DNA from 3 places in the Clostridium sp. BJN0013 genome. Region 1 is predicted to be linked to each of the others. Evidence: riboswitches for the same ligand, from Rfam matches in the RefSeq annotation. Region 1 holds a riboswitch; each other region holds the start of a gene.
What was found. A riboswitch is a leader RNA that binds a small molecule or an ion and turns the genes downstream of it on or off. The one in region 1 is predicted to bind S-adenosylmethionine.

Region 1 (3,286 bases):
ATATAACGGTTTACTACAAAGGAATAAACGTTTCTTTTGCTTATACATTGCATCTGTTAGATCACAGAAAAATTATGTAATACTTAGAATATGTGCAGGATTGTCTACTGTTATTGTATGAATTTGTGCATCTGACAGGCCTTTTTCCTTCATTAATGGTAGAATTTTAGTTGGTATATGAATATAACCTGGACCACCAGTATAAGTCATACAATCGTTAGTGCAGAAATCGTGAGAAACCAGTATCTGGCCCAAATGACCATGTTCAATCAGTTCCTTGATTTGGTCTACACGTTGAACGTCTGTTGTTATCTTACAACCAGACCTTTTAAACACCGTGTCAGAAACTCCTAAACTATCAAACTGTATATGGCAGCCCAAATCAGCAAATTTTAATCTTGCTTCATTAGAAAAAGCAAATTCCATATGACCTAGAATAATTCGTTCTGGGTCAGCACCAGCTTCTGTTAATATTATTAAAATCTCAAATGGTGCATCAGGATGAAAAGCAGAATGAATACTTATTGGTACTCCAGTTTCCTTTTGAGCAATTGCTGCTGCTTTAAGAGATTTTATCTCATTTTCCGTGATTGGCCAGGAACAACCAATTTCTCCAATGATGCCTGCCCTAATTCCAGTATCATCGAAACCCTTTGTAATGTCATTAATATACTCATTGGCAATATCTTCTATAGTCTTGTTATTCATGTCCCTTGGCAATGTGGGTTCAATATAATAAGCCGTACCCATAACAATGTTGATTCCTGTCTCTTTAGCAATACGTACCAACACCTGGGTATCAAAACGAATATGACGAGGTGTCACGTCAACAATGGTATTGCCGCCAGCTTTTTTGAATAAAATGGCTTCATGGATTGCATCGTCTACATTTGTTTTCTTCATATTCCTAGCTATTTTTCTGAATAGAAGAGTAACAAACTTTGGAACTAATATAGACATATCCATCAAAAGATGCTCATGTGTAATAGTAAATCCCAATTTATTGCTGTCTACTAGACCTAATACTGTTTGAACTTTTCCCTGTACAGATTTATTATCCATTTTATTATCCTCCAAATCAATATTGAGATTCCAGGCGTATCTCTCATGACTTAGTTATATCAATATAAAGTGTAAAAAAGCAAGAAAAATTTTTAAAAAACATATAAACTTTGTGTAAATTAAACAATTATATATGAGGTTGATAAATGATTGAAATCTACAAAAAAAATTTTAAATTATAAAAAATTAGCTATTGACAAAAGAACTAAAAAATTGTATAGTACTATCAACAAGTAAAAATACACATTATGTTAGTTAAAATTTAATATAAAATTTCTTATCAAGAGAGGCGGAGGGACTGGCCCTATGATGCCCGGCAACCTGGATGTTATTTATTCAATGGTGCTAATTCCTGCGGGGTAACCTGAAAGATGAGACATTAAGAAAGAGTTAAACTTCTTACATTTCATCTGTAAGAAGTTTTTTATTGTATAATATTAATTTCGATACCTTAGTTGACCAGACACACTGGAGACTAAGTAAACTGAATTTTATTCGGTTTACTTAGTCTTTTTTTATATTTAAGTTATGCAGAGAGGAGATAAATAAAATATGAGCATAGATTTTGCAAGAAGTATAGAAGAGAGGACATTAACCCATCCCTGTTACAACTGTATTGCCCATAAATATGCAAGAATGCATATCCCTGTAGCACCAAAGTGTAATATAAGCTGTAACTTTTGCAATAGAAAATATGATTGTGTGAATGAAACTAGACCAGGGGTTACCAGTGAAGTTTTAACTCCTGAGGAAGCTAGAGATAAATTTAATATAGTAAAAGAAAAAGTGAAAAATTTGACTGTAGTGGGTATAGCAGGTCCAGGAGATCCACTGGCAAATTTTGAAGAAACTAAAAAGTCTATAGAGTTAATAAAAAAGGAATCACCAAATATTACATTTTGTCTTTCTACCAATGGATTGATGTTGCCTTTTTATGCAGATGAAATAATAAGACTGGGGGTCACTCATGTCACTATAACTATAAATGCAGTGGATCCTAAAATAAGTGGCAAAATATATAAATATGTTAATTATCTAGGAAGTGTTCTTGAAGGAGAAGAGGCAGGGAATGTATTGTTAAATAATCAATTATCAGGTCTTAGATATATTACTCAAAAAGGTATAATATGCAAGGTAAATATTGTTATGATAAAAGGAATTAATAGCAATCATATTCCAGAAGTAGTTAAAAAAGTTAAAGAGTGTGGAGCATACATGACAAACATTATGCCTCTTATACCTGTTAAGGGTAGTGTATTTGAGAATATGCCTACTGTAAGTGATTTGGAGTTAAACCATATGAGAAAAAAATGCGAACTGGATTTAAAGCAGATGTATCATTGCAAACAATGTAGGGCAGATGCAATAGGAACTTTAGACAAGGATATATCTAGTGAATTTAGAAATGATACTGAACATGATTTTAAAGGGAAAAATATAGTTAAGCTTAACAGTAAAGAAAAAATTTATAAGAAGAGTAAATATAGATTTGCAGTTGCAACTAAGTCCGGTGTAAATGTAGATGCACATTTTGGACATGTGTCACAATTCTATATATATGATGTAATAAACGGGAAAATTGAACTTAAAGAAAAAAGGATCATAAACAAATACTGCAGTGGTATAAGTGAATGTGATGGCCATGATAATAAGATATCAAATATCTTAAAAAGCATAGAGGATTGCAATGCAGTACTTGTATTGAGGATAGGTTTTGAACCTTTGACCATGCTGCATGAGAAGGGAATAAAAGTATTTCAAATGTATTTTAGTATAGAACAGAGTATAAAAAAAGCCATAGAATTACTTGAAAAAGATTCATAAATATTCAAGTACAAAGGGGAATGGTAAATATGAATATAAAAAATATGACAAAAAATATAAAAATTTCAAATAGCAAGGGCAGTTTTAATGAATTGGTAATTAAAATTTTAAGAAAAAGTTTAGCCATTGTATTGTTTCTGGTTTTTTGGCAGATAGCCCCCATAGTAGGTATAGCTGATCACCAATTTATACCTACTTTTTCAGAAACCATTAGTACAATTTGGGATCTTATATTGAAAAATGAAATGATAGTACATGTTAAAGTAAGTCTTATGAGAGCCATAATAGGGTTCATGCTGGCAGCAGTTATAGCACTACCATTAGGCTTCTTACTTGGGGGAGGATTTAAAAAGGTTGAGGAATTTTTAGATCCCCTACTTCAAATTTTAGCTCAGGTGAA
Region 2 (3,286 bases), 690 kb from region 1:
TATTGAGGCATGGCAGGAAAAAGATAAGTCAGATGTAGCAGTTGCAGGTATGTCTGTAGGTATTACTCTAGAAGATGAATTTTACAATAAAAGGGGGGAAGTTATATGTCACAAAGGTTCTCCAATTACCGTAGGAAATGTGTTCAATGCCAATGTATTCTGGCTTGGAAATAATAAATTGGTAAAGGATAAGACCTATAAACTTAAAATTGAAACTCAGGAGGTAAAATTCAATATAATATCTGTAAACAAAATAATTGATGCATCTACATTAAATAGCAGTGAAAATCTAAATTTTCTAAAGAAAAATGATGTAGCAGAAGTTACTATAAAAACGGAAGAACCTATATGTTTTGATGAATTCAGTCAGTTTCAATCTACAGGAAGATTTGTTATAGTAGATGGCTACGATATAAGCGGTGGAGGAATTATTTCAAATATAGAAGATTCGTTGAAAAGGGAAATAAAAGATGTAAAAAGTAAAAATATATCCATAAGAAAAAGACTTGTATCAAGAAAAGATAGAGAGTTGAAACTGGGCCAGAAAGGAAGAGTTATTTGGCTTACAGGGCTGCCTGGATGTGGAAAAAATGAAATAGCAGTTAAACTTGAGAAAAAACTTGTGGATTTAGGGAAAAAAGTATACTATCTTGATTCTTCCCATCTAAGGTTTGGACTCAGCTCCGATCTTACATTTAATTCAGAAGATGCCCATGAACAGACTAGAAGAATTGCAGAAGTGGCTAATTTATTTGCAGATAGCGGCACCATAACCATAGTTACATCTGTAAGCAGATTTAAAGGGGATAGAGAATATGCAAAAAATATAATTGGAGCGGAGAATTATGTAGAAATATTCATAGATGCGCCTAAAGAAGTATATAAAAAGAGAAATCCAACTGTTTTTAGTGAAGATAGTGATAATATATTTAAGTATGAAAGGGCTGATTATCCAGTTATAATGCTCTATATAGATAATCCAGAATTTAATTCGGATGTAAAAGTTAAAGATATTATAAAAACACTTGGCTATTGATAAAATATAGTATTAAAAATCAATTTTGAATCCTGTAAAGTTGTTGACAAATTATAGTCATAATGTATATAATTTATTGTAATAAAAAATGAATACATATTATATACGCTCTTATCACGAGAGGTGGAGGGACTGGCCCTATGAAACCCGGCAACAGCTAGACATTCTAGAAATGTGCTAAATCCTGAAGGAAATTTCCTTAGAGATGAGAGGATGCTATATTTTTGGCCTCTTCTTAATTATTAAGAAGAGGTTTTTGTATTTCAATTTTGTTTTTAGGAGGTTTTAAATATGAAAGGTAAAAGGATAGGCCTTATATTTGGAGTAAGTTCGGTATTTTTAACACTATTAGTTTTTATTGTTTCTAGTATTATTGGAGGAAAGGGTATTATATTAAATAATATTGTATGGGTCTTATTAATTGTAATTTTAGTTACGGCTGTTCTTATAATATTAAATTTCACTCTTAAATCCTTGGAAGATATTAGCGGGTCTATAGAAGAGATATCCCGGGGAGATTTAACAAAAAAAATAAAAATATATGATAAAAGTATTTTTAGTGATCTGTGTTCAAGTATAAATATATTGATTCTAAGTATACGGGGATTTATAAATGAAACCAATATAATGACTGATAAAGTTGTAAATTACTGCGAAGATTTAAGCTCAAATGCATTATTGGTAGAGAGATCAGGTGAAGAAACCAGTTCTGCTATAAATAATATATCCCAGGATATGATAGAACAGATGAATGATGCAATTAAAACGGAAACACTTATTAAAGAATTTGTGGAAGGACATAAATCCATATCACAAAATGGAGAATTGGTTGCAAATAATGCTCATTCTATGATGGAAGTAGTAAAACACAGTAGTGAAACTTATGAAGAATTAATTGAAAAGATGAACCAGTCTTCAGATTTAAATATAGACTTAGTATCAAAAGTAAAAAATTTATATGAAAAAGCTTTTAAAATTCAAAATATAGCAGATGCAGTAAATGATATAAGTAAAAATACTAATTTGCTTTCCTTAAATGCTTCTATAGAAGCTGCAAAGGCAAAAGAAAGTGGTTCAGGTTTTGCAGTAGTGGCAAATGAAATAAGAAAACTGGCTGCTATATCCTCCAATCAGGCCAAAGAAATTCAGTATATAATAGATGAGATTAAATCAGAAATAACGGACATATCTGCTAACATGGATAATGAAGCTAAAATATTTAGTGAAACCATAACATTTTCCAATGCTACAAAAGAAAATTTAGATAATATATATATAGAAAGTAAAAAATCTATAGATTCCATAGAAGATATAAATAAAGTTATAAATATACAAAATAAAAAAGTAATTGATACAAGAGATCTTATGAGAAAGGTATGTGAAATATCAGAAAATACTTCTGAAGCTACCCAGCAAGTAGCGTCAGCTTCCCAAGAACAGTTATCTGCTATGAAAAATGCCTTTGATTCTATATCGAATTTGTCAGATATGAATAAAAACTTAAAAGAGGGCATATCCTCTTTTGCTAAAGATTATAATGTAGATGAGGAAGTGTATAAGAATATAGAAACAGGATTAGAGGTACTTAGGCAGATAGCACAAATTGAAGGTTTAAGTACCATGGATTATAATATTTGTACTGAAATATTAACAAAAAATATAAATAAATACCCTTATTTTGAATTATTTGGATTGGTACAGAGGGATGGGCTTAGAAAAGCTATAACATTGGATTATAGTGAGGAAGAGATATATACTAGTTTTTCCCACAGACCCTATTTTAAAGAATCAATAAAAGGAAAGGAATATCAATCTGAGCCCTATATATCTGTAGATACCAATAATTATTGTATAGCTCTTTCAGTTCCAGTTAGAAATAAAGAAAGTGAAATTACAGGAGTATTAATGGGAGATTTGATATTAGGATAATCAAGTAATTCTAAGATTCAGGTGGAAAAAACTTCCCCTGAATATAGAATCACTTATTTAGGAATATAGCAAAAATTTGCAGTTAATTAAAATATTTATGGACTATTTTTTCTGCGGTACGTGTTGCCAGAGCCTGTGTTGTAAGAGTAGGATTAGCTCCTCCTAAGCTGTTATATAGTACACTGTTGTCTGCAATAAATAGTCTTTTTACCTGTTTTGCTTCGCAATTTGTATCAGTAACATATCCCATACGCATAGTGCTCTGCATATGAACCAATAGGCCAGAGGTACAGTCTGTACGTATGATTTTACTAGCTCCTG
Region 3 (3,286 bases), 1.9 Mb from region 1:
AAGTTTTGCAAAAGCAGAATACTACAGTTCTGATAAAGGGAAAAAGGAATCTTTAGATGAATATATACGAACTATAGAAATTATATTATGTAGTGTAAATAAGGTTGAAATACCTAAGAAGATGTTAAAATTTGATTATACGGAAATGAAATTTAAACCTAATTCTGCATTAGACATGGTTATAAATTTAAATTCGCCCTTAGAGGGATTTATGTTTCCAAGTTTTACATTTCAGTATGTAGATGTAAATAAGATAATTTATTATTCTTCAAAATCAAAGAACATAAATAATATTTTTGTAGAAGAGATATTAGAGTGTAATATTAAACCTACAGCTTTAGAAGAAAAGGAAAACTTTAATGTTATTTTAGGAACTGCATTGGGAGGAAAAATAAAACCTGACATAGTTCAGGATATATATGAAAGAATAAACGAAAAATTTGAAAGTCAGAAGGAAGAAGAACTTATTTTAGATATAAATGAAGTAACTAGAGTATTAGAGGAAAGCGGAGTGGAAAATACAGGAGTAGTTAAGAGTGCTTTTGAGGAAGTGTGTGGAGGAGATTATGAATTTAAGGTTAGAAATGTAATGCCAGATTTTAAGAGTAAATCTATAAAGATAGAAAATGAAAATACCAATATAACCATAAGTCCAAAAGATTTAAGTGCTGTAAAGCAGGTAGTTAACAAATTTGGAAAGAAGTGTTTGCTGATAGAACTTAAAGAGGATATGATTATAGATGGATTCAATTTGGAAACAGAGAAAATAGAAGAATATATTTAAAAGGGATGTATTTTGTCTTTTAGAATCATTAATACAAGCAAATAGTTGAGCAAAACCACCTAAAAATATTGCTCAGGGAATTACGAAAGAAGTGCCTTCAGTGATGCCAAGTTTCTGAGAGGAAGCTACTAAAGTTACAACAGCAAGTCCAAATAGCCCCAATGCAGATGGATTGCAGTTAGCGATTTTAATGTATTGAATTTAATTTTTTCTGCCCAAAGATAAATAAAATTATTCTATTTTCAGTAAATTAAAAGTTGTTAAATTTTATATTATAAAAATATTGACAATATACCTGAGCACTGATATACTAATTACTACAATATTAAATAATTAAATATCATAACTTATTAAGAGAGGCGGAGGGAAAGGCCCTATGAAGCCCGGCAACCAGCATTATGTAATGCATTGGTGCTAAATCCTGCAGCATTGTAGCTGAAAGATGAGGTAATCATTGAGGATGTAAACTCAGGGATTTACCCCCCTGAGTTTTTATAATTTAATCAATCTAAAAGTTGACCAGAAAAACTGGAGACTAAATCTTAACTTTATAAGTATAAGATTTAGTCTTTTTTGTTTTGATATATTTATTTAAATTAAAATAAGAAGTATATAGGTAAATGCTGGGTAAGGGGGTAAAGACCAATTATATGATAGATATAAGAAATTTAAATAAAACATTTAATACACCTAGGGGTAAAGTTGAAGTTTTGAAGGATATAAATCTTAAAGTTGAAAAAGGAGATATTTTTGGCATCATAGGATTTAGCGGAGCTGGAAAGTCTACTATGATACGATATTTGAACAGACTTGAAGAACCTACTTCTGGAAGTATATTTATTGGAAATAATGATATTACAGCTATGAATAAAGCTGAGCTTAGAGAAGCCAGAAAAAAAATTGGAATGATATTTCAAGATTTTAATTTATTTGATTCAATGAATGTATATAAAAATGTAGCTTTTCCTTTAAAAATAGCTGGTTATTCTGAAGAAAAAATAAAAAATAGAGTGTATGAAATATTGAATTTAGTGGAACTAAGTGATAAAGTGGACTTTTATCCTGCACAACTAAGTGGAGGTCAAAAGCAAAGAGTAGGTATAGCAAGGGCTCTAGCCAATGAACCAGATGTTTTGTTAAGTGATGAAGCTACTTCTGCCCTAGATCCACAAACCACTTATTCTATATTGGAACTTTTAAGAGATATAAATAAGAAACTGAATTTAACTATATTACTTATAACTCATGAATTAGATGTTATTAAATATATATGCAATAATATGGCAGTAATTGAAGATGGTAGTATCGTAGAAGCAGGAAGCACAAATTCAGTATTTTTAAATCCTAAAAGTAACACTGCAAAAAAATTTGTTAAAATAATGGCAAATCTCAGTGTGAATTCGGAATGTGTTGGAGGGGAGGTAATATGACTGATGATTTTAAAATATTTGTTCTAAAGGGATTATCAGAAACTATAGAAATGGTGATTATAGCTGGCAGTATAGCTTTACTTATAGGGATGCCACTTGGAATTATTCTTGTTGTTACTAAAAAAGGACATATTTTGGAGAATGAAAGGTTAAATAAGATATTAGCTACTATAGTAAATGCAATAAGATCTCTTCCTTCTATAATATTAATTGTAGTTTTACTGCCCTTATCTAGGTCAATTGTAGGGACTACACTTGGTATGAAGGCGGCTATTGTACCTATATCCATAGGAATATCACCTCTTTTGGCTAGAATTATTGAGACATCCATAGAACAAGTAGAATGGGGAAAAATTGAAGCAGCATTATCTATGGGAGCAAAACCATTTCAGATTATATCAAAGGTCTTAATACCGGAGGCACTTCCTTCCCTTATAAAGGGAATTACAATTTCAATTATATCTATTATTGAATTTACCACTATAGCTGGGGTCATAGGTGCAGGGGGATTAGGAAGTCTGGCAATACGTTTTGGTTATCAGAGATTTCGTGAGGATATAATGATAGCTACAGTAATATTATTAATTTTTTTAGTACAGTTTATACAGTTTTCAGGAGATCGCATTTCTAAACATGTAAATAAAAAGAGATATAAATTTGATTGATTATTTTTAAGGGGGATAAATCAATATGAAGAGAAAAAGTATAATATTTTTAGTTTTGGCGTTGGTTGTAGGATTATTTTCAGGTTGCAGCAATGGGAATGACTCAAAAAGTGCAGACAGTAAAAATGACAAGGTTGTGGTGAAAATAGGAGCAGCGGCAGTGCCACATGCAGAAATATTGAATCATATAAAACCTGCACTGGCAAAAGAGGGGATAGATTTACAAGTTATTGTTTTAGATAGCGAAGATGAGTTAAATCCAGCTTTACAGGAAAAACAAATAGATGCCAATTATTTTCAACATGTACCTTATTTAGAGTCTGTAACTAAAGAAAAAGGATATAATTTTGCAGTGGCTGGAAAAGTTCATGTGGAACCCATAGGTTTTTATTCTGATAAAATTAAAT

Region 2: another riboswitch for S-adenosylmethionine. It lies ahead of AB3K27_RS09270 (methyl-accepting chemotaxis protein); the one in region 1 lies ahead of nifB (nitrogenase cofactor biosynthesis protein NifB).
Region 3: another riboswitch for S-adenosylmethionine. It lies ahead of AB3K27_RS17155 (methionine ABC transporter ATP-binding protein); the one in region 1 lies ahead of nifB (nitrogenase cofactor biosynthesis protein NifB).

Annotation. Positions count from the first base shown of each region.
Region 1 covers NZ_CP162495.1:1,078,919-1,082,204, forward strand. Annotated here, with positions in the region: gene AB3K27_RS05735 (hypothetical protein) at 73-1,062, opposite strand; SAM riboswitch class I at 1,337-1,440, shown strand; gene nifB (nitrogenase cofactor biosynthesis protein NifB) at 1,615-2,886, shown strand; gene AB3K27_RS05745 (ABC transporter permease) at 2,916-3,286, shown strand, end outside.
Region 2 covers NZ_CP162495.1:1,766,709-1,769,994, forward strand. Annotated here, with positions in the region: gene AB3K27_RS09265 (GTP-binding protein) at 1-1,036, shown strand, start outside; SAM riboswitch class I at 1,145-1,248, shown strand; gene AB3K27_RS09270 (methyl-accepting chemotaxis protein) at 1,328-2,965, shown strand; gene AB3K27_RS09275 (GMC family oxidoreductase N-terminal domain-containing protein) at 3,048-3,286, opposite strand, start outside.
Region 3 covers NZ_CP162495.1:3,304,818-3,308,103, reverse strand. Annotated here, with positions in the region: gene AB3K27_RS17165 (DUF4317 domain-containing protein) at 1-784, shown strand, start outside; partial or broken gene AB3K27_RS17160 (GPR1/FUN34/YaaH family transporter) at 791-985, opposite strand; SAM riboswitch class I at 1,129-1,233, shown strand; gene AB3K27_RS17155 (methionine ABC transporter ATP-binding protein) at 1,435-2,214, shown strand; gene AB3K27_RS17150 (methionine ABC transporter permease) at 2,211-2,879, shown strand; gene AB3K27_RS17145 (MetQ/NlpA family ABC transporter substrate-binding protein) at 2,905-3,286, shown strand, end outside.